DNA from 3 places in the Arthrobacter sp. Y-9 genome. Region 2 is predicted to be linked to each of the others. Evidence: riboswitches for the same ligand, from Rfam matches in the RefSeq annotation. Region 2 holds a riboswitch; each other region holds the start of a gene.
What was found. Region 2 has a riboswitch for thiamine pyrophosphate ahead of thiO (glycine oxidase ThiO). Riboswitches for the same ligand answer to the same signal wherever they lie in the genome.
Positions count from the first base shown of each region.

Region 1: another riboswitch for thiamine pyrophosphate. It lies ahead of P9849_RS15405 (ECF transporter S component); the one in region 2 lies ahead of thiO (glycine oxidase ThiO).
Region 3: another riboswitch for thiamine pyrophosphate. It lies ahead of thiC (phosphomethylpyrimidine synthase ThiC); the one in region 2 lies ahead of thiO (glycine oxidase ThiO).

Region 1 covers NZ_CP121463.1:3,390,898-3,398,466, forward strand. The annotation lists gene P9849_RS15385 (UDP-N-acetylglucosamine 1-carboxyvinyltransferase) at 1-826, opposite strand, end outside; gene P9849_RS15390 (hypothetical protein) at 1,491-2,210, shown strand; gene P9849_RS15395 (energy-coupling factor transporter transmembrane component T) at 2,338-3,159, opposite strand; gene P9849_RS15400 (ATP-binding cassette domain-containing protein) at 3,156-4,829, opposite strand; gene P9849_RS15405 (ECF transporter S component) at 4,832-5,446, opposite strand; TPP riboswitch at 5,491-5,611, opposite strand; gene P9849_RS15410 (thioredoxin domain-containing protein) at 6,146-6,853, shown strand; gene P9849_RS15415 (TetR family transcriptional regulator) at 7,084-7,569, shown strand, end outside.
Region 2 covers NZ_CP121463.1:2,549,602-2,557,170, reverse strand. The annotation lists gene P9849_RS11475 (DUF805 domain-containing protein) at 1-382, shown strand, start outside; gene P9849_RS11470 (DUF805 domain-containing protein) at 489-1,166, shown strand; gene thiE (thiamine phosphate synthase) at 1,241-1,903, opposite strand; TPP riboswitch at 1,931-2,047, shown strand; gene thiO (glycine oxidase ThiO) at 2,043-3,242, shown strand; gene thiS (sulfur carrier protein ThiS) at 3,239-3,475, shown strand; gene P9849_RS11450 (thiazole synthase) at 3,477-4,274, shown strand; gene P9849_RS11445 (hypothetical protein) at 4,475-4,777, opposite strand; gene P9849_RS11440 (DUF3107 domain-containing protein) at 4,784-5,008, opposite strand; gene P9849_RS11435 (TetR/AcrR family transcriptional regulator) at 5,164-5,781, opposite strand; gene moeB (molybdopterin-synthase adenylyltransferase MoeB) at 5,892-7,097, shown strand; gene P9849_RS11425 (glutamyl-tRNA reductase) at 7,146-7,569, opposite strand, start outside.
Region 3 covers NZ_CP121463.1:2,224,429-2,231,997, reverse strand. The annotation lists gene ffh (signal recognition particle protein) at 1-694, shown strand, start outside; gene P9849_RS10035 (hypothetical protein) at 698-1,207, shown strand; gene thiC (phosphomethylpyrimidine synthase ThiC) at 1,304-3,076, opposite strand; TPP riboswitch at 3,070-3,176, opposite strand; gene P9849_RS10025 (amidohydrolase family protein) at 3,270-4,406, shown strand; gene P9849_RS10020 (VOC family protein) at 4,434-5,312, shown strand; gene P9849_RS10015 (hypothetical protein) at 5,386-5,832, shown strand; gene P9849_RS10010 (cation diffusion facilitator family transporter) at 5,917-6,984, opposite strand; gene P9849_RS10005 (metalloregulator ArsR/SmtB family transcription factor) at 6,981-7,346, opposite strand.

The DNA of each region.
Region 1 (7,569 bases), 840 kb from region 2:
CCAGCATCTGCAGGTAGAAGCAGAGGTCCTGGACCATGTAGTTGGGGCTCGCGTTGCGGATCACCGTGGTGCCGGTGCGGTGCGCGGCGGCCATGATCGCGTTCTCGGTGACGGTGTCGCCACGCTCGGTCAGCACGAAGGTGCGGTCCTTGCTGTCGGCCTCGGGGGCCTGGACCAGGTAGAAGCCGGACTTGGCCTCCACGGCGAGCCCGAACTGGCGCAGCGCCTGCATGTGCGGCTCCACGGTGCGGGTGCCGAGGTCGCAGCCGCCGGCGTAGGGCAGCTGGTACTCCTCGCGCTCGTCCAGGAGCGGGCCGAGGAGCATGATGACGCTGCGGGTGCGACGGGCCGCGTCCACGTCCATGGCGTCCAGGTCCAGGACGGCGGGGCGGCGGATCTGCAGGTCGTTGTCGTTCAGCCAGGTGCACTCGACGCCGATGCTCGCGAGCACCTCGACGATCCGGTTGACCTCCTCGATGCGCGCCAGGCGGCGCAGCGTGGTGGTGCCGCGGTTGATGAGGCTGGCCAGCAGAAGCGCGACGCCGGCGTTCTTGCTGCTGTTGACGTCCACCGCGCCGCTGAGCTGATGTCCGCCCTCCACCCGCAGGTGGGTGACGCGCGGCCGCGCGGGGGTCAGGAGCGTCGCCTCGAAGAGATCCTCCAGGCGGCGGATCATGCGCAGGCTCAGATTCTGCTTGCCGGTCTCCATGCGGGCCACGGCGCTCTGGCTGGTGCCGAGCTCCTCGGCCAGCTTGCCCTGCGTCCAACCCTTCTCGCTGCGAGCGTCGCGAAGCCAGGAAGCCAGGTGATCCATCGTCTCAGTCATGAGCATGAATATATCAGATGTGAGTTACCGCGACGCAAATCACCGGTCCGTCAGGGTGAATATGGGATACCTAAGTCGCAGGGTGCGATATTTCTTCCGGAATTTCGCGTCACGATCCGCGGGTCAGGGCCACTCAGCACCCCGGGCCGCCTTCACCGCCGTTCCTCACCCGCCGCCCCGTACCTCCCCGCCCCACCTGCCCACTCGCCCCACCTGCCGAGTCGCCCCACCTGCCCCACCCGCCGTACCCACCTGCCGAGTTCGGGGGTTCGTTCTCGCCGCGCGGGTTGCAGCCAGTGCTTTCGGCACGAACCCCCGAACTGGGCCCAGATCAAGGTTCCAGATCCCCGGCACCCACAGACCCGTCCGGTTCGCTTATCCACATGGGCCAGGGGCCCCCTCTTCCTCGCTCGAGTTCCAGACGAGACTTCACACATGAAAACCGTGACCGGGCAATTCCTCGAGCACCTCGAGACCAGCGCTCCGCGCTTCTGGCGCACCCGTCAGCTGCTGGATTCCGGCGTGGGACACCAGGGCATCCGATGGCTGCGCCGAGCCGGTCACCTTCAACGGCTTCGACGGGGCTGTTATTACCCCCCGAACCGCCTGGGACCAGCGGAAGCCCTGGGAACAGGACACGCTGCGGATCCTCGCGCACGCCCACGTGGCGGTCCGGGCATCGCCGAGCCGGTATGCCTACAGCCACGCCACCGCAGCGCGGCTCCGCGGCTGGGCCGTCCTCCATCCGGAACCGCTGATCCACGTGACGAGTTCAGCCCGCCCGGGCCAGGGACAGCATGCGCCCGACGTCGTGGCGCACACCGCGCCGCTGCCGGCGGACCAGATCGAGGTGGTGTCCGGCGTCGTGGTCACCTCGGCCTGCCGGACCGCCGTGGACTGCGCGCGGTCTCTGACGTTCAGCGGAGGAATGGTCGTCATGGACCAGGCGCTGCGATCCGGAGTGCGCCATCAGGAGGTGCTGGACGCGACGCATCAGCTGGTGGGCCACCGGGGCGTGGTGCAGCTCCGGCGGATCCTGGACGGCGCAGATGCCCGTAGCGAGTCCCCCGGCGAGAGCTGCACTCGCGTCGTGCTCGGACGGATGAACATCGAACAGCCCACGCCTCAGCTGGAGGTGTGGACCGCCCGTGGAATGCGTCGCCTGGACTTCGGGTGGGAGGCGAAGAAGCTCGCTCTGGAGTTCGACGGGAGTTCCAAATACTTCGACTTCAAGCCGACGGCTCAGGCGCTCGTGGAGGAGCGACAGCGCGAAAAGCTCTTGATGGAACAGGGGTGGTCCTTCATCCGGATCTCCTGGCGCGACCTGCAGGACGAGTCCGCCCTCAAGCAGCGGATTCTGGCCGGCCTGCGGAGGAGCCGATGAACCGGCGGTCCTTCGCGCCGGGCTCGGGGGTTCATGCCGGAATCACCGGCTGCAACCAGTGGTCTCGGAACGAATCCCCGAACTCGCCGCCCGCCAAGGTCGTCAACCCAACAGCCCGCCGACCAGGTCAGTACACCACGTGCCAGACGCCGAGCAGCACCGAGATCCCCACGGACAGCCCGGCGATGACCACGGCACCCAGCACGACCCAGGTGTCGACCCCGGAGAGCCGGGACGGACGGGCCCAGGTTCGCGGCCCGGCGCCGAAACCCCGGGCCTCCATGGTCACGGCCAGACGGGAGGCGCGGCGGATCGATTGGACGAGCAGCCCGAAACTCTGGCCCAGCTTCGCGGCAAGTCCGGACAGGACGTTCCCGGAGGCGCCGACCCCGCGTGCCCGGCGAGCCATGCCGATGGTCTGCCACTCGGCCACCATGAGCCCCACCAGGCGGAGCGCCGCGAGGGTGCCCAGGACGAAGCGGTGCGGGAGGCGTGCCAGCTGCGCCAGGGCGTCGGCCAGATCGGTCGGCTCGGTGCACGCCATGACGATCACCGCCGGCAACGCGATCGCCAGCCCACGGAGGAGGAACCCGACACCCAGGAGCAGAGAATGTTCGCCCATGGTCCAGATCCCGAAACTGAAGAGGAGCGGTCCCTTGTCCGGGGCGAGCACCGCCGTGCTCCAGCCACCCAGGACGGCGGCGGCCACGAGCGGCCACGCCCTGGCCCACAGCAGGCGGAGGTTCAGGCCCGCCAGCGGAAGCACGAGAAGCTCACAGAACACCGCGATCCCGGCCGACAGCCAGTCGATCGACCACACGAGGGCGAGCGTGATGATCGCCAGCGCGCCGAATTTGGACAGCGGGTTCGCACGCCCCAGAAGCGGCAGCTCGGCACGGGACGCCGCATACGGGTCCACGACGGCGCGGTCCTCGGTCACGACACTCATGCCTCCCCCTTCCCGGGTTCGTCCACGGTTCGCACGACGGCGGCCGCACCCGCGAGCTCCGGCCCCGGCGCTCCCCCGAGCACCAGCTCCGTGGCGCCGAGGGCGCGGGTGAAGTCGGCGTCGTGCGTGACGGACAGGAGCGAGACGCCCTCGTCCAGCAGTTCGAGCAGCAGTGAGCCCAACTCGGCCCAGGTACGCGCGTCCTGCCCGAAGGTGGGCTCGTCCAGGATCAGCAGCCGGGGATGGGCGGCGAGCACGGTTGCGACGGACAGCCGCCGCTTCTCACCTCCGGACAGCGTGTACGGGTTGGCGTCGGCCAAGCCGTCGAGCCTCAGGCGGTGCAGCAGCTCGTCCACGCGCTCCTCGCCGCGGCCCAGCTGCCGCGGCCCGAAGCGCAGTTCGTCCAGCACGCTGCCCGTCACGAACTGGTGCTCGGGCTCCTGGAACACCGTCCCGATCCGGGTGATCAGCTCCTTCGCCTTCCAGCGGTACGGCTCCGGATGCCGGGGCACGGCAACGCCCGCGGCCAGCAGCTCGGACGAGCCGACGACGGCGCCCCCGGCCGGAGCGAGCAGCCCTGCCAGGGTGAGGGCCAGGGTCGATTTGCCCACGCCATTGGGGCCGGTCACCGACAGCGCGCTGCCGGCCTGCAACTCCAGATCCACCCCGCTCAGCACGGGGACGGACTTCCGGGGCGCGAATCCACGGCGGGATGCTGAAGCCCGGCTGACGGCCAGGTCCCGGGCTTCCAGGAGGACCGCACCGGCAAGCGAGGTATCGGCAAGCGCCCCCACGGAACCAGCACTCGGACGGCCGACGGGACGATCTCCGGAGCGGCCCGCGCCGGCCCCGGACAGGGAGCGACCCGAGCCCTCCAGTACCGGCACCCGTCCCGGGATCCAGACCCCCTGGGCGGCCAGAGCCTCACCCTGGGCGTCGAGGACGGCGTCGGGATCACCGGACGCGACCACACCCGACGGCCCGTCGGCTCCCGCACCCAGGACCACCACGCGGTCCACCGAGTCCTTCCACACCTCCACGCGGTGCTCCACCACCAGGAGCGTCGCGCCGGAAGCGGTGACGGCGCGGATCACGGCATCGCGGACCTCGAGCACGCCGTCGGGGTCCAGGTTGGCGGTGGGCTCATCGAGCAGCACCAGCCCGGGGCGCATCGCGAGCACCCCGGCGAGCGCCAGTCGCTGCTTCTGTCCGCCGGACAGGGCATGCGTGGGGTGGTCGAGGGGCAGGGAACCGAGCCCGACGTCGTGCAGGGCCTGGCGCACCCGCGGCCAGATCTCCGCGGGCGGCACGGCGAGGTTCTCCGCTCCGAAGGCGACGTCGTCGCCCACGCGGCCGAGCACCACCTGCGTCTCCGGATCCTGCTGCACCAGGCCGGCCCGGCCCCGGGCGTCCCGGGGCGCACGACCGTCGATCAACAGCGTGCCGGACTCGTCGGCGTCGTCGTCCTCCGCGGAGCCGAGAACTCCGGCCAGGGCGTGCAGCAGCGTCGATTTGCCCGCGCCGGACGGACCCAGCAGGAGGACCTTCTCCCCGGGTTCCAGGTCGAGGTCGAGCCCTGCCACAGCTGCGCGGCTGCGTCCGCCATGGCGCCAGCCCCAGTCTCGTGCCGTGACGCGGGCCGGCCGCACACCGCCGGCGAAACCGCCCATGATCAGCCGAAGACCGGCTCGGTACCGGCCTTGCGGGAGGCGAAGGAGGAGAGGGCGCCGGTCCGGGCCAGGCCGCGCGTGGCCACCCAGGACAGCGCGCCCGCGATCACGGCGCCGGAGATGAGGCAGAAGAGGATGTAGAGGAACTTGGCGGTGCCGTCGTAGGCGATGTTCCAGCCCCAGGGCAGGAAGCTGTCGTTGAGGCCGCAGAAGAGCCCGGATGCCGCTCCGGCCAGAAGCGCGGTGGGCAGGTTGAACTTCCGGTAGAGGAACGCGGCGAAGATCAGCTCCGCGCCGAGGCCCTGCAGCAGCCCGGAGATCAGCACGGTGAGGCCGTACTGCGAACCCATGATGAGCTCACCGCTCGCGGCGACCGCCTCGCAGAAGAGAGCGGCGCCGGGCTTGCGGATGATGAGGGCGCCGAGCACGGCCGGGATCATCCAGCCGCCGGCGTAGAGGCCCGAGAGCGGAGCGTAGGCGGCGGTCAGCGGGGTGATCAGGTTCGCGCCCTGGGACCACGCCCAGAACAGCACGCCACCGGCCACGGCGATCAGCGCCGCCACCACGATGTCCACCACGCGCCAGCCACGACGCTGGGCAACAGCCTGAGTAGTCATTGTCATCCTCCTGGGATTACAGGAGGGGAGGTGCCCGGAGGCACGTTCTGAGATGCTCGACTCCCTATCGCCGGTACTAACCGGATCAGGTTCGAGGGTCTGCGGTTACTCCGCACTCTCAGCGCCCACACACCCTGCGGTGGCGGCGCTCCCCTGTCGTTCGTTGTGCCTCCCAGTTTATACCTGCACGACGACGGCGGCGCGGGCTCCGCTGTCACATTCCCCGGGCGCCGCGGGAGTCAGCCCTGGCCGGGTGTCCGCGGGACCTCTCCCGCCGGCTGAACTCGCTAGGCAGAGCCCGACCACGCTGTCGCCCGTAGCGTGTTCGAACCCTCGATAGCGAGTTCAGCGCCGGGCAGGGCCGACCTCGCTATCCAAGGCCTCACCTCGCTGTCGCCCGCAGCGATCTCGAACCCCTCATAGCGAGATCAGCACCGGGTCAGGCCCAGATCACCCCCCTCGTAGCGGACTCGGCTCGCCCGCAACGACCTCGAACCCTCGATAGCGAGTTCAGCGCCGGGCAAGGCCGACCTCGCTATCAAAAGCTTCACCTCGCTGTCGCCCGCAGCGATCTCGAACCCCTCATAGCGAGCTCACCCCACGGGTGGCCCGCCTCACGAAACTTGGCCCCGTCTCAGCGCCCTCGTTAGGCTCACACGCAAGCCGAATGTGACGACGGAAGACGATGGAAGAAGACTGATGCGCACCCAGAAGGCCGGACCGACCGCCAAGACCCTCCTCGCCTCACTGGCCCTCGTGGTCGCCGCGGGGACGCTGGGAGCGTGCGGGGCGCCGTCGTCGTCCCATGCGACCGCGCCGTCCGCGAGCGCCACGGCCACCGCACCGGGCACGCCGTCCGCCGAGCTCATGGCGAAGCTCGTCCCCTCGGATGCGCGGATCATCGCCAACCCGGCGAAGCCGCGGACCACCCTCATCCTCTTCACCGATTACCAGTGCCCGTACTGCGCCAAGATGGACACCCTGATCGAGCGTGCCAAGAAGGAGTACGGCTCCGAGGTGCGGATCGTCGTGCGGAACTTCCCGCTCCCCATGCATGAGAACGCCCCGCTCGCGGCCAAGGCCGTGGAGGCTGCCGCCGAACAGGGCGCCCTGGAGAAGATGGGCCATCTCGTGTTCAGCAAGCAGGCCGAATGGGCCAAGTCGACGTCGGGCCAGGCGGCGACCTTCACCGGGTACGCCCGCGAGCTGGGACTGAACATGGACCGCTTCGCCAAGGACTTCACCTCCCAGGCCGTCGCAACCCGCGTCCAGCGCGACCTCGACGATGCCAAGGAACTCGGCCTGCGGGGCACCCCGTCCGTGGTGCTGGAAGGCCAGCTGCTGCAGGTCGACTCCAGTGACTACACCACCCTGAAGGCCCCGCTGGATCAGGTGCTGGGGAACTGAGCGCCACCCCCGGACCGGGGCGTCCACCGAGCTCTCCACCGCAGTTTCGCCACCACCGCCCCGGGCTCGCCGCCTTCTGCTGAGTCAGCTGTCGACGTCGTGAATCCGCTCCACGAGTCAGCGGATTCACCCCCTCGACAGCGGACTCACGGGCGGGCAGCGCACCGGGTCGAACTTTGCACTCGGTCCCCTAATTGCACTGGGTGCACAAATTGCCGTAGCATCGGAGCATGGACTCCACCACATTCCTGGACGGAACTCCACCGGATCATCCCCACGGCGGCTCCGCGGAGGAGAAGACCTCCCGCCGCGAGCTCAACAAGCAGGCCACCCGCGCAGCCATCATCGAGGCCGCGGTCAACCTGCTCTCCGAGAACGGCCTGGGCAATTTCACGGCGGAGGACCTGGCCGACGCCGTCGGCATCTCCCGCCGCACCTTCTTCAACTACTTCCCGAGCCCCGAGGCGGCCCTGGCGGCCACGGTCCAGAACTTCCTGGACGGCGCCATCGGAGAGTTCCGCCAGCGCCCCGCCGATGAGACGATCCTCGATTCCGCGATCGCCGCGGTCATGGCGCTCGTCGAGCCCGGATCACTCTCCCGCATGGCGCGGATGTGCCTTCTGACCGAGAATCAGCCCCAGGTCCAGCGCTGGCAGCTCATGGCCTGGGATGATGCGACCAGCAAGCTCAGCGCCGCCGCCGTGGAACGTCTGGGA
Region 2 (7,569 bases):
CTCCGAGTTCTGGTGGTGGTTCGTCTTCGAGTACCTGGTGCTCGGGATCCTCGGCTATGTGGCGTACTTCTTCCTGTTCGCCGGCATCATGACGTCGCTGGGCGGGGCGCTGTCGACGTCGTCCCGGCGCGGTTACCGCAGTCCGGAGACCGACTTCATCTGGAGCGCTCCGCTGGTGGCCGGGATCGTGCTGGGCATCCTCTTCGTCATCGTGGCGCTGGCGCTGCTGATCCCCGGGCTCGCTCTGCGGGTCCGCCGTCTGCACGACGCCGGATACAGCGGCTGGTTCGTCCTGCTGAGCCTCGTGCCGTTCGGTTCGGTGGTCGTGCTGGCGCTCCTGGCCATGGAAAGCAGCCCCGAAGGCATGAAGTACGGATATTGAGCCTGCTCAATGGGGAGTTTTCCCCATTGAGCGAAGGCTGGATGTGGTGGAGACTGTACGGTGAAGAAGCATCAAGCGCACCCATGAACAGGGAAAGAACAGGACCATGACGCAACAACCCGATTGGCAGAACAACAACGGCGGCCAGCCGCAGCAGCCGTCCTACGGCCAGCAGCCTCCTCAGGCACCCCAGTACGGGGCCCCTCAGGCGCCGCAGGCTCCTCAGTACGGCCAGCAGCAGCCGTACGGCCAGCAGGGCTACCAGCAGCAGCCCGCCAGCCCGTACGGCCAGCCCGCTTACAGCGGCGGCCTCTACCCGCCGTACGTCCCGCGCCCGAGCGTCGGATTCTCGCAGGCCATCAAGATGGGCTTCGCCAACTACGCGAACTTCAAGGGCCGCGCCAGCCGGAGCGAGTTCTGGTGGTGGTACCTCTTCCAGGCACTGGTGGCGGGTATCCCGATCGCCATCGGCTACGGTCTGTTGATTGGTGGGATCGTCTCTCAGTCGGCGTACTCGGACTCCTCGACCGGTTACACGTCCTCTTCGGACGTCACCTTCACCGGGGCGATGGTGTTCGGCACCATCCTCCTGATCCTGGGTGGCCTCATCGGACTGGCCCTTCTGGTGCCGTTCATCGCCGTCGCGTGGCGCCGTCTGCATGACGCAGGCTTCCCCGGCCCGATGTATTTCCTGGGCCTCATCCCGTACGTGGGTGGCATCATCCTCATCGTGCTGTGTGCCATGCCCAGCAAGCCCGAGGGCATGAAGTACGAAGTCCAGTAGCTCCGGCTGCGACGACCACGGCCCCGGCGCCTTCGCGAGAAGGCGGCCGGGGCCGTGGCTGTTTAAGAGAAGTGTCAGGCGTCGGGGAGCTCCGCGAGCAGGCGGCGTGCGGCGTCCGCAGGGTCCGCGGCCTCGGTGACGGCGCGGACCACCACCACACGACGGGCCCCGGCCTCGACCACCTGGGCCACGTTGCCGTGATCGATGCCGCCGATGGCGAACCACGGGACGGAGGTCCCGGTCGAGTCCGCGTACCGGACCAGATCGAGACCCACCCCGGCGCGGCCGGGCTTGGTCGGAGTGGCCCAGAGCGGCCCCACGCAGAAGTAGTCGGTCTCACCGCGAGCCGCGGCAGCGAGGGCGGCGTCCACCTGCTCCGGCGCGTGGCTCGAGAGGCCGAGCAGGACGTCGTCGTTCAGCAGGGAACGTGCGGCAGGCAGCGGCAGGTCCTTCTGGCCCACGTGCAGCACCGGGCTGCCGGAGAGGCGCGCGATGTCGGCGCGGTCGTTCACGGCCCAGAGCTTCCCGTGGCGTTCGGCAGCCTCGCGGAGCACTGCGAGGAGCTCCAGTTCCTCGGCCGCTTCGATCTTCTTGTCCCGCAGCTGGATGATGTCCACCCCACCGGAGTACGCGGCGTCCACGAAGTCCGCGAAGTCCCCTCGTTCCGCCCGCGAATCCGTGCAGACGTACAGTCGTGCGGCGGCGAGGGAAGGTGTCGCAATTGCTCGATTACCCATGGGCTTCAGCCTAGTTCCTCTAGACTGGTGCGGTACTGCGGGAGCCGGAGCGGATGGTCACATTCGCCGGCTGAGAGGGCTTGAGCGCCGACCGCCACACCTGATCCGGTTAGCACCGGCGTAGGGAAGGACGAGGAGCATGGAACAGGAGCCGGTGGACGTCGCCGTGATCGGCGCGGGCATCGTAGGCCTGGGGATCGCCTGGACGCTGCTGTGCTCCGGCCGCCGCGTGACCTTGATCGACCCGGCCCCCGCACAGGGCGCGACCTTCGCCGCCGCCGGCATGCTGGCCCCGGTGAGCGAGTACCACTATCAGGAAGAAGCTCTCCTGGCGCTGACCCTGGAATCGGCGGCGCTCTGGGAGGATTTCGCCGCCCCGTTCGGGCCCCTCAACGGCCACCAGACGACGCCGACCCTCGTGGTGGGCTTCGACGCGGCCGACCGTGCCGCGCTCGCCGACCTGCAGGCGGCGCAGCAGGCACACGGCCTGGAGGTGCAGACGGTGTCGCTGCGCGAGGCGCGCCGGATGGAGCCCCTGCTCTCGCCGCAGCTCTCCGGCGCGTTCCTCACTCCGGGTGATCATCAGGTGGATCCGCGGGTCCTGCACGCCGTGATGCTGGAGGCCTTCCGCCGCGACGGCGGGACGGTGCTGACCGAGCGGGCGGATGGGCTGCACTGGACGGCGGACGACGACGGCGGCTCCTCCACGGACCGGGTGGCGGGAGTCCTGCTCGCCTCGGGCCGCGTCGTGGCCGCCGAAGAGGTCATCGTGGCGAACGGCCTGGCGTCCCCTGAGCTGAGTGGGCTGCCCGAGGGGCTGGACCTGCCGATCCGCCCGGTGTACGGGGACATCCTGCGACTGCGGATCCCGGAACGCCTGCGGCCCTTCCTTTCCGCGACGGTGCGCGGCTCGGTCCGCGGAATCCCCGTCTACCTGGTGCCCCGTGAGGACGGCACGGTGGTCATCGGAGCGACCCAGCGCGAGGACGGGCAGGCCGGAGTGTCCGCGGGCGGCGTGCATCAGCTCCTGCGGGACGCTCAGCAGCTGGTCCCCGCAGTGGCGGAGCTCGAACTCGAAGAGATCACGGCACGGGCGCGGCCCGGGACACCGGACAACGCGCCCCTGCTCGGCAGGGTCGCCGCCGCACACGGAGGCGAGGTGGCCGGACTGGTCATCGCCACCGGATTCTTCCGCCACGGCGTCCTGCTGACACCCGTGGCGGCCCGGGCGGTCCTGGACCTGCTCGACGGACATGACGACGGGCGCTGGGCGGCCTTCCGGCCCGACCGGTTCAGCCCGGGACTTCTGAACGAACACACAGTGGAGGCGCACGCATGAACATCACGGTGAACGGCGAACGGCGCGCCGTGGGGGAGGACGCCACGGTAGCGGTCCTGGTCTCCCAGGTGACCGGACGCGAGATCCTGGCGGACGGAAGGGCAGCGGACGGCCGCCGCGTCGGGATGGCCGTGGCCCGGAACGCCACCGTGATCCCGCGGAGCCTGTGGTCCGGGACCGTGCTGGAAGACGGCGACGAACTGGAACTCGTGACCGCGGTGCAGGGAGGCTGACATGACGGAGATGCTGCAGGACCAGGGGCTCGATCCCTTGGTGGTCGATGGAGTGGAGCTGGGGTCCCGGCTCATCATGGGCACGGGAGGGGCGCCGAGCCTGGACGGTCTGGGCGCCGCGCTCGTCGCCTCCGGGACGGAACTCACCACCGTGGCGATGCGGCGGTACAGTCCGGCGCAGAGCGGCTCCTTGTTCCAGCTGCTCGTGGACCAGGGGATCCGCGTTCTGCCGAACACGGCCGGGTGCTTCACGGCGCGCGACGCCGTGCTGACCGCGGAACTGGCGCGCGAGGCCCTGGAGACGGACTGGGTGAAGCTCGAGGTCATCGCCGACGAGCACACGCTGCTGCCGGACGCCGTGGAACTGGTGGACGCCACCGAGCAGTTGGTCTCCCGCGGCTTCAAGGTCTTCGCCTACACGAACGACGACCCGGTCCTGGCGCTGCGCCTCGAGCAGCTCGGCGCCGCCGCCGTGATGCCGCTGGGCGCCCCGATCGGCACGGGGCTGGGCATCCTCAATCCGCACAACATCGAAGTGATCGTCTCGCGGGCCTCTGTTCCCGTGGTGCTCGACGCCGGCATCGGCACGGCGTCCGACGCGGCGCTCGCCATGGAACTGGGCTGTGATGCGGTGCTCCTGGCCACGGCCGTCACCCGTGCGCAGGATCCGGTCCGCATGGCGACCGCCTTCCGGCACGCCGTGACGGCGGGCCGCCTGGCCCGCCTCGCCGGCCGTATCCCGCGCCGCGAGCACGCACTGGCCTCCTCCAGCATGGAGGGCCGGGCCGAGTTCCTCTGAGCCACGGGGGTCCTCCGGGACGTTCCTCTGACGCCCAGAGGGCAGGGTGGAAGATTCCGGGGCGGGGGCTCCGGCGCGGATCGCGGCGCGCGGCGAGACCCGAGCGAGAGGCGACAACGACTGAGGGGCGCCTCCCGGACCTGAACGGTACGGGAGGCGCCCCTCGGCGTCGCGCCTGAAAGACGTCCGGCCTGAAGGAATCAGACCTTCAGGATTTCCGTCAGCGCCTTGGCGTCCTCGGCGGATCGGCGGGAGCTGAGGATCCAGGACACGGAGAACGACGCCGCGATGCCCAGGACCAGCGGTCCGATCCACGGCAGCCAGGTCCAGCCGGGCAGGTAGCCCAGTCCGAACGCGATGAAGATGATCCAGCTGAGTGCGGTGACCAGGACGCCCGCCCCGGCCGGGAGTGCGGCGCCCAGCGTGGCGCGCTGCCGGTTGACGGCCCAGGCGAGCGCGCCGACGGCCGCCACGAGCAGGACCGGGATGATCAAGGACAGCATGTCTGCCTACAGAGCGCCGAAACCGACGCGGCGCTGCTCTTCCGGGCCCATCTCGACGTAGCCGAGGACCGCTGCGGGGATGATCACGCGGCGGCCCTTGTCATCGGTCAGGGAGAGCTGTCCGCCGGAGGCGAGGGCCTCGGAGACGGCGGTGGCGATGGCCTCCGCTTCCTCGGAGGACTCGAACACGACTTCGCGAGCGACGTTCTGGATGCCGATCTTTACTTCCACAATTGCCTCCTGGCAGTTTCGTGCGGGCCACGGACGAACACGGCGCACCGCAGGCTTCAACAGCTGTTCCAAGCCTAATATGGCGGGCCGGGGGAGAAGGCCTGTTCGGGCACGCTGGGAGCGAACACGGGGTCGGGCGGAGCGGAGGCGCGCGCTCAGCTCTCCTTCGGGAAGCGGCTGATGCCGCGCCAGGCGAGGCGGTAGATGAGGTCGCTGGCGACGTCGAGGTCGAGCTTCCCGTCCGTCTCGAGCCAGTACCGCGCACTGACCTGGGCCATGCCGGCCAGGCCGCGTCCGAGGAGCTGCGCTTCCAGGAGGGGGAGTTTCGTGTCTTCGGCGATCACCCGGGCGACCGCGTCCGCGAAGGTCCGGTTGAACGTCTCCAGACGGTCGCTGACCTCCTCGTCATTGGTCAGTCCGGATTCGAAGACCAGACGGTGCGCCTGATCGTCGCCGGCCATGAACTCGAAGTAGGCCCGCATGACGGCCTGGACGCGGAGCTTGTTGTCCGTGGTGGAATCGATGGCCGTCAGGAGCATGTCCGTCAGCACCGCCAGATGGCTTTCCAGGAGTGCGAGGAAGAGTTCCCGTTTGGAGGGGAAGTGCTGGTAGAGGACCGGCTTGCTGACCCGGGCCGTCTCGGCGATCTCGTCCATCGCGGCACCGTGATAGCCGTTCGCGACGAACACCTCCTGGGCCGCCTGGAGCAGCTGTGCCCGCCGTTCGTCCCGGGGAAGACGCGCGGTACGAGCGCCCGGCCGTGCTTCGCTCACCGTCACATTCCATCCTTTACTTCCAGCGCCATCCCTGTGCGTCCGGCGTGAAGGCCAGTTTACCCATAGGTAATATGACGCGTGTGAGGCGGTGGGCATACATTGAAGACATGTCCTCCCTGACTTCCCGCACCGCTTTGCCGCCCCTGGTCGAACCCGCGGCGGATCTGACCCGCGAAGAGCTCGAGCGCTATTCGCGCCACGTGATCATCCCGGAGATCGGCTCCGAGGGCCAGCGCCGGCTGAAGAACGCGCGCGTCCTGGTGATCGGCGCCGGTGGGCTGGGCTCGCCTGCGCTGCTCTACCTCGCGGCGGCGGGCGTGGGCACCCTGGGCGTGGTGGACGACGACGTCGTGGAGCTGAGCAATCTCCAGCGGCAGGTGATGCACACGGTCGATCGTGTGGGGCTGCCGAAGACCGAATCGGCCGCGCTGGCCATCGCCGAGCTGAACCCGTTGGTGACCGTGGTCCAGCACCGCGTCCGCCTGGACTCCTCCAACGCCGTCGAGCTCTTCCGGCAGTACGACCTGATCCTGGACGGCGCCGACAACTTCGAGACCCGCTACCTCGTCAACGACGCCGCGGCGATCGCGGGCAAGCCGTACGTGTGGGGCTCGATCTTCCGGTTCGACGGGCAGGTGAGCGTGTTCTGGGAGCAGCACGGCCCCACCTACCGGGATCTGTACCCCGAAGCCCCGCCGGCCGGCAGCGTCCCGAGCTGCGGCGAAGGCGGCGTGTTCGGCATGCTGTGCGCCGCGGTGGGCTCCCTCATGGTGAGCGAGGCCATCAAGCTGGTGACGGGCGTGGGCCGGTCCCTGCTGGGCCGTGTCGCGCTGTTCGATGCCCTGGGCGGGTCCTGGCGGGAGATCACCGTGCTCAAGGATCCTGAGGCGCAGCCCATCACCGAGCTGAGCGACTACGCCGCGTTCTGCGGCATCGCACCCGCGGAGGAGGCGTCGTCGGAGGCCGGCGGTGAGGACGACGGAGTGATCGACGCGCGGCGCCTGGCTTCGATGCTGGAGCAGCGCGACGCCGGGACACGGGACTTCCTGCTGGTGGACGTGCGGGAGACGGGGGAGCGGGACATCGTGGCGATCCCGGGCTCCGTCCTCATCCCGCAGGGCCGGATCCTGGCAGGCGACGCGTGGAACGAGCTGCCGCGGGACACCGAGATCGTGTTCCACTGCAAGGCGGGCAGCCGCTCCGCGAACGTGCTGGCCGCCGCGCGCCGCGAGGGCTACACGAAGGTCAGCCACCTCGACGGCGGCGTGCTGGCATGGGTGCGGGACGTGGAGCCGGGCAAGCCGGTCTACTGAGGGTTCGGGCCTGAGCGTCCGGATGTCCGGGTTCCAGGCCCGGAGGCCTCAGGCGCTGAGGTCCTGCTGAGTCTGAACCTGCTGAGTGTGATCCTGCGCGGCGCCGCCGTGCGACGGGGCTTCATGCGCAGGGCAACCGGCCTCCGACGCGGCAGGCTGCGGCTCGGCGACGTCGATGCCGTAGAGCGCCTCGATGGCGTTCACGTACTGCTCCTGCAAACCGGCGGCGGCGAGTTCGCGGCCGCGGACCATGGGGGTGTGCAGGAGCTGCTTGACCATGCGGCGCAGCGCGAACTCCACCTCCTCGGCGGCGGCGGTGCAGCCGTGCCTGGCCCGCACGCGCTCCATCTCGGAGTCGAGCACGGACATGGTGTGGCGGCGCAGCGCCACGATGGCGGAGTCCACGCTGCGGGAGCGCCGCTCCGCTTCGAATTCATGCGCGGCGGAATCCACGATCCGGGTGGCCTCGGCC
Region 3 (7,569 bases), 330 kb from region 2:
CCACCCGGACCGCATGGCCTCCCGCATCCTGGACATGGGCGACATCCTGTCCCTGATCGAGCAGGCCGAGCAGAACTGGGACAAGGACGAAGCCGCCCGGATGGCGAAGAAGTTCGCCGACCAGGAGGACTTCACCTTCGACGACTTCCTCGCCCAGATGCAGCAGATCCGCAAAATGGGCTCGATGAAGAAGATGCTCATGATGATGCCGGGCGCGCAGAACATGCGTCAGCAGCTGGAGCAGTTCGACGAGCGCGAAATCGACCGCGTCGAGGCGATGGTCCGCTCCATGACCCCGCACGAGCGTGTGGCGCCGAAGATCATCAACGGCTCGCGCCGCGCCCGTATCGCCCGTGGTTCCGGCGTGCACGTCTCCGAGGTCAACGGCCTCCTGGAGCGCTTCGGCCAGGCCCAGAAGATGATGAAGAAGATGGCGCAGGGCGGTATGCCGGGGATGCCTGGCATGTCGATGGGCGCCGGTGGCGGAACGGCTCGCAAGGCGGCCAAGAAGAACGCCGGTAAGAAGAAGGCCCGCTCGGGCAACCCGGCGAAGGCCGCTCAGGAACTGCGCGAAGCCGAGGCCCGGAAGGCGAACCGCGCCCCGTCCGGCGCGGCGTTCGGGCAGCAGGCGCAGGACTTCGACCCGTCCACCATGGAGCTCCCCAAGGGCTTCGAGAAGTTCCTGGGCAAATAAGGTTTGGTCCTGAACAGCACCGGCGCGCTGCCCCGGGTGGTCTTCGTCCCCGGGCGTGACGCGTCCGGGGCCGCCGCCTGGCCACGGCAGCACGGACTGGCGCTCGAGTTCGACGCGCTGTTCCTGAAGCAGCCGGACGGTCAGGCGCTCGACGCCGAGGCGGTCCTCGGCACCCTGGCCGAGGTGCCGTCCGCCCTCGTGGCGCATGGCGAGGGTTCGACGGCGGCCGTGCAGGCCGCCGTCGAGCATCCCTCACTGGTGCGGGCCCTCGTCCTGTGCGAACCGTGGCTGCCGGATCTCACCGCGCCCCGTCCCCAGGGGACCGAAGGCGCGATCATCCCGGGTGTTCCGATGCTCGTGCTCTCCGGCGGGTGGGAGCCGGCATACGAACGCACCGCACGGCTCCTGGCCGAGTCCGGCGCGGAACACGTCGTGGCGCCAGGCGGTCACCGGCCACAGGACTCCTTCGAGGGCGCGGCCGCCATCAAGGATTTTCTCCGCCGCACCGCCTGAGGCGCACTGCCTTAAACCTTAAACGCACTGCGGGGGTCACTTCCTGCCGGCTCCGGACGGATCATCCGGCAGCAAGCGACCCCGCATTCCTGCGACTCAGTCCTGGGGCGCGCCCACCGGGATCGATTCCACGTAGACCTTGCCGCCTTGGGACCGGAATTCCCGGCTCTTCGCCGCCATCCCGGCCAGGGCTTCCTGAGCCAGGGCTTCCTCCACCGTGGCCTCCTGGGCTTCCCGCGAACCGAAGTCCCGCCGGATGTCCTGGGAGATCCTCATGGAGCAGAACTTCGGCCCGCACATCGAACAGAAGTGCGCCGTCTTGGCCGGTTCGGCGGGCAGCGTCTCGTCATGGAACGCTTCGGCCGTGGCGGGGTCGAGGGACAGCGAGAACTGATCCTTCCAGCGGAACTCGAACCGGGCCTTGGACAAGGCGTCGTCCCGTTCGTGTGCCCCCGGGTGGCCCTTGGCCAGGTCCGCCGCGTGGGCCGCGATCTTGTACGTGATCACGCCGGTCTTCACATCGTCCTTGTTCGGCAGCCCCAGATGCTCCTTGGGCGTGACGTAACACAGCATGGCAGTGCCGTAGCGGGCGATCTCCGTGGCGCCGATGGCCGAGGTGATGTGGTCGTAACCCGGGGCGACGTCCGTCACGAGTGGGCCGAGCGTGTAGAACGGGGCGCCGTCGCAGAGTTCCTGCTGGCGTTCCACGTTCTCGCGGACCAGGTGGAACGGGATGTGCCCCGGGCCCTCGACCATGACCTGGACGTCGTATTCCCACGCCCGCTTGGTGAGCTCAGCCAGCGTGTCCAGCTCGGCGAACTGCGCGGCGTCGTTGGCGTCCGCCGTCGAGCCGGGGCGCAGGCCGTCGCCCAGGGAGAAGGCGACGTCGTACTGCGCGAAGATCTCGCAGAGTTCGTCGAAGTGGGTGTAGAGGAAGTTCTCCCGGTGGTGCGCCAGGCACCAGCCGGCCATGATGGAGCCGCCGCGGGAGACGATGCCCGTGACGCGGTCCGCCGTGAGCGGCACGTAGCGCAGGAGCACCCCGGCGTGGATGGTCATGTAGTCCACGCCCTGCTCGCACTGTTCGATCACGGTGTCCCGGAAGACCTCCCAGGTGAGCGCCGAGGCGTCGCCGTTGACCTTCTCCAGGGCCTGATAAATGGGCACGGTGCCGATCGGCACGGGGGAGTTCCGCAGGATCCACTCGCGCGTGGTGTGGATGTCGTCCCCGGTGGAGAGGTCCATGACCGTGTCCGCGCCCCACAGGGTGGCCCAGTGGAGTTTGTCCACCTCTTCGGCGATGGAACTGGTCACCGCCGAGTTGCCGATGTTGGCGTTGATCTTGACCAGGAAGGCCTTGCCGATGATCATCGGCTCGGATTCCGGGTGGTTGATGTTGGCCGGGATGATCGCCCGGCCGGCGGCGAGCTCGGAGCGGACGAGTTCCACCGGGCAGTTCTCGCGGAGTGCCACGAAGCGCATCTCCGGGGTCACGATCCCGGCGCGGGCGTAGTGCATCTGGGTCACCCGCCGGCCGGGTTGTGCCTTCAGCGGCGGCCGCTGCGCACCTCGCCACTCCGCGGAGGCGGCGCCACGGCGTGCGGCCGAGCGGCCGTCGTCGAGCAGATCGCGCTGCCGCCCTTCGTACTCTTCGACGTCGCCGCGGGCGGCTATCCAGCCGGCGCGGAGGGCCGGCAGGCCATGCTCGGGTTCGCTGCCCGGCCCCACCGTGCGGTACGCCTGGAACGGGGCGTTGGCAGTGCCGTCGGGCGAGTCGTCCAGCTGGATGCTCGTCACGGGCACGGCGATGCCGTCGTCTCCCGTGAGGAATTCCAGGCTGTGGGCAGGGGATTGCTGCAAGGATTTCATCGGTACTCACTTCCTTCGCCGGCATTACCCGGTCAGGTTCTACGGTCCGGACAGTGACAGTCCGATCTCAGCCCCTCCTGGGACACCCGTGTGGTCGCGAACACCGTAGCACGGTCCGGACGGGGCGGTCCGCAACGCCCGGACCGTGACCGTCATCTCCCGCTCGCCGGCGCACTGACCTACGCTTGAAGCCATGCCGGACATGCGACGCCATCCAGTCATCGAGTTCACAGGCCCCGTTCTGCTGGGGCCGGACGACGAAGCCCTCGGGCTCTGGTCCGTGGACGGGCGCCTGACGTTCAGCATGCCGACGGTGGAACCGGACCTCACGCTGGACGGCTGGGTGGTCCCCGGCCTGGTGGACGCGCATTGCCACATCGGCCTCGTGGAGGGCGGCGCCGCGGACGAACCCACCTCCTTGGCGCAGGCGCGCGCCGATCTGGCCGCGGGCACTCTTCTGGTGCGCGACGCCGGGTCCCCGGCGGACACCCGCTGGCTCACCGGGCGGGCCGACGCGCCGCGCATCATCCGGGCGGCGCGGCACGTCGCCGCCTCCCGTCGCTACCTCCGCGGCCTGGCCCTCGAGGTTGAGGACCGGGACCTCGTCGAGACCGTCCGCGAACAGGCTCGCCTTTCCGTGGCTGCTGACCCGCGGGGCTGGGTGAAGCTGGTGGGGGACTGGATCGACCGCGACGCCGGCGACCTCCGCCCGTCGTTCCCCGCCGATCTGGTGGCGGAGGCGATCGCCGCGGCCCACGAGGAGGGCGCCCGGGTCACGGCGCACTGCTTCGGCGAGGAGGTCCTGGACGATGTCATCGCCGCCGGGATCGACTGCATCGAACACGCGACGGGTCTCCAGCCGGAGCACCTGCCCCGGCTCGTGGAGGCGGGCATCCCGATCGTCCCCACCCTGATCAACATCGCCACGTTCCCGGACATCGTGGCCCAGGCCGAACCGAAGTTCCCGGTCTATGCGGCGCACATGCACGCGCTCTGGGAGCGGCGCTACGAGAACGTCGCCCGTGCCTATTCGGCCGGGGTCCAGATCTTCGCGGGGACGGACGCCGGCAGCGTGATCGCGCACGGGCGGATCGCGGACGAGATCGCGGAGCTGCACCGCGCGGGGCTGCCGTCGGTGGTGGCCCTGGACGCCGCGTGCTGGTCCGCCCGGGAGTGGCTCGGGGCGGAGAACCTCGAGGAGGGCGCTCCGGCTGATGTGGTGCTGTACGCGCAGGACCCGCGCCGGAACCTGGGGACGCTGGCCGCGCCACGCCGCGTGGTCCTGAATGGTGACCTGCCGGGCGAAAAACGCGCCACCGGGATGGAATAAATTGAAGCTTCAAGTAATTTTAGAGGTATGAACACTTCGCTCCCGCAGTCCCAGGACCTCCTCCCCGCCGATCTGAGCATGGGGACCGTCATGCTCAAGGTCGCCGACATGAACCTCATGAGCGACTATTACCAGCGCGCACTCGGCCTGGAGGTCGTCGCCGAACGGGACGGCGGCCTCTACCTCGGCCGCGGCGACGCCGCCCTCGTGCACCTGGAGCCGGCCGCCGGGCTGCAGCTTCCGGGCCGGGGAGAGGCCGGGCTCTTCCACACCGCGCTCCTCTTCGAGGATCAGGCGTCCCTCGCGGCCACGCTGGCCACCGCCGCGTCCTATGACGCGCGGCTCTTCCAGGGGAGCGCCGATCACCTCGTCAGCCAGGCGTTCTACTTCGGCGACCCCGAGGGCAACGGCATCGAGCTGTACTACGACCGTCCGCGCAGCGAATGGTCCTGGGACGGGAGCACCGTCGTCATGGACTCGCTGCCGCTGGATCCCAACGGCTACCTCGGCGAGCACCTGAGTGAAACCGCGCTGCAGCAGCAGCGGCAGGCGCGTGCCGACGTCGGGCATGTGCATCTCCAGGTGGGGGACGTCGCGACCGCCGCGCGCTTCTACGTGGACACGCTGGGCTTCGAGCGCACCGCGGAGATCGGGAACAGCGCCCTCTTCGTCTCGGCCGGCGGCTATCACCACCACATGGCCATGAACGTGTGGAACAGCCGCGGAGCCGGTCCGCGCAAGGACACGCTGGGGCTCGGCGAGGTCCTCCTCCATGTCCCGGCGGACGACGACGTCGCGGCGCTCGCGGACCGTCTCCGCGTCGCCGGGGTGGCCCATCACCACACCGGTGCGGAATTGCGCTTCGAAGACCCGTGGCGCAACCAGGTGCGCATCGCGGTGGGATAGCCTGAAGCCATCCGGCTCCAGTCGTCCTGGAGATCCGGGAACCCCCAGCGCCACCGACGAACCCGAGGATGACATGAGCCAGTCGAACGCTTTCGTAGAGGTCTTCATCGCCACTCACCAGGAGGCCCTGCAGCGGGCCAAGGCTTTGTCCGGGGGTGCGGCCCCTGACGGGTCGTCTCTCCGGATCCCCGGCATCAGTGATTTCGAAGTCGAGCAGCTGTGCTCCCTGGCCGCGCAGGCCGTGCACACCCAGGGCGAACAGGAGCTCGAGATGGCGGACATCGCCGTCGACGAGCTGTACGCCTTCCCGGCCTCCGCCGTCCGCGTCCTGGAGGAACTGCCCGGCTACCAGAGCGACGGCGAGGACCCCGCGCTGCAGTCCGTGGCGGTCCAGTGGGCGGCCGACGAGGACGTGCCGTTCGCGGCCGGCGAGGCGCAGCAGTACCTGCTCGCCTTGTCCGCGCTCGCGGGCAGGACCGATTCCTCCTCCCGGAACCGGCTGTACCTGTACTCGGCCTGAGGTTCGCGAAAGGCGTGTGGGCGCCGGTCCTGAGGGGCCGGCGCCCACACGCCTTTCTGTCGCCGGGACGTGGATGTCCCCGGCTCAGGCCGGGCGGGTCGCGGTGACCCGCACCGTCACCTCGTCCAGTGTGGGCAGGTGCCGCTTCAGGGTGTCTTCAGCCTCTTCCGCCACCTGATCGGCCTCGGCGAGTGTGAGGGCCGAGGTGCGGACGACGGCGTCGCCGTGCAGACGGTGACCGACCCAGCGGAGGCGAACCCGCTCGACCGTCTCGATCCGGGCGACATGCCCGAGCGCGTGCTCCGCGCGTCCCAGGAGCTCGGGCTCGATCCCGTCCATGAGCCTGCGTCCCACGGAACGGACGGTGCCGATGAGGAGCACTGCGATCATGACCGAGATCAGCAGTCCGACCAGGGGATCCGCGAGGGGGAAACCGAGCAGGACTCCCACGCCGCCGAGGACCACGGCGAGCGACGTGAAGCCATCCGTGCGGGCGTGGACGCCGTCGGCGACGAGTGCGGCCGATCCGATCCGCCGGCCCACCCGGATGCGGTAGACCGCCACTGCCTCGTTGCCGAGGAACCCGATGACGCCGGCGGCGATCACCCAGCCGATGTTCTCCACCGGACGCGGCGTGATGATCCGGTCCACGGCCTCCCACGCGGCGATCACGGAGGACAGGGCGATCATGAGCACGATGAACAGGCCCGCCAGATCCTCCGACCTGCCGAAGCCGTAGGTGTAGCGCCTCGTCGCGGCCCGGCGGGAGAGCACGAAAGCGATCCACAGAGGCACCGCCGTCAGGGCGTCGGACAGATTGTGGATGGTGTCGGCCAGCAGGGCCACCGAACCCGAGAAGCTGACCACGGCGGCCTGCGCGGCCGTGGTCAGCCCCATGATGACGAGGCTCAGTTTCAGCGCGCGGATGCCTTCAGAGTGCGCTTCGAGGGCATCGTCGATCGAGTCGGAAGTGTCGTGGGAATGCGGGACGAAGAGGCCGTGGAGGAAGCCCTTCAGTCCCGAGGGGTGCGCGTGGTCATGGCCGTGATCGTGGGAGTGGCCTTGGGGGTGATTGTGGGAGTGCCCGTGCGCTCCATGTCCGTGCTGAGGTCCTGCGTGCGCGTGCGCGTGGGCGCGCTCGTCCGCTGTCATGCTCCGCCCCGTTCGGTGTGGTGGTGGCGCGGGAGCCCGCCCAGGGAGTGTTCCGCCTGGAAGATCGCGTCGGAGACGAGCTGGGAGGCGTGCTCATTCTCGAGCCGGTAGAACACCCTCTGCCCTTCCTGCCGGGTGGCGACGATCCGGGCCATCCGCAGCTTGGCCAGATGCTGCGACACCGCGGCGGGGGACTTGCCCACCAGTTCGGCGAGGTGATTGACGGAGAGTTCCTCCTCGCGTCGCAGGGCCAGGATGATCCGCACCCGGGTGGCGTCCGCGAGCAGGGTGAAGACCTCCACGGCGAGTTCCACGTACTGACCGTCGGGATCCATTCCGCATATCTGCTTATCTGCGTCCATACGCAGATTATTGCACGATGGCGACTTATTGCACGATGGCGACGCGGGAAGCCGTGCGGAGGGATGGGGGAGCGGCGAGAAGCCCTTGGTGCTCCGGGGCTCGAAGTCCGGCGTCGGACGCCGTGGTTCAGCGCGCTGCGCGGCGCATTAGGCACCCTTGGCCGTCTCTGGCATAATGGACGGGTACCTGATCTGCGTGGCCCCTCTTCCCGTGCAGGATCAT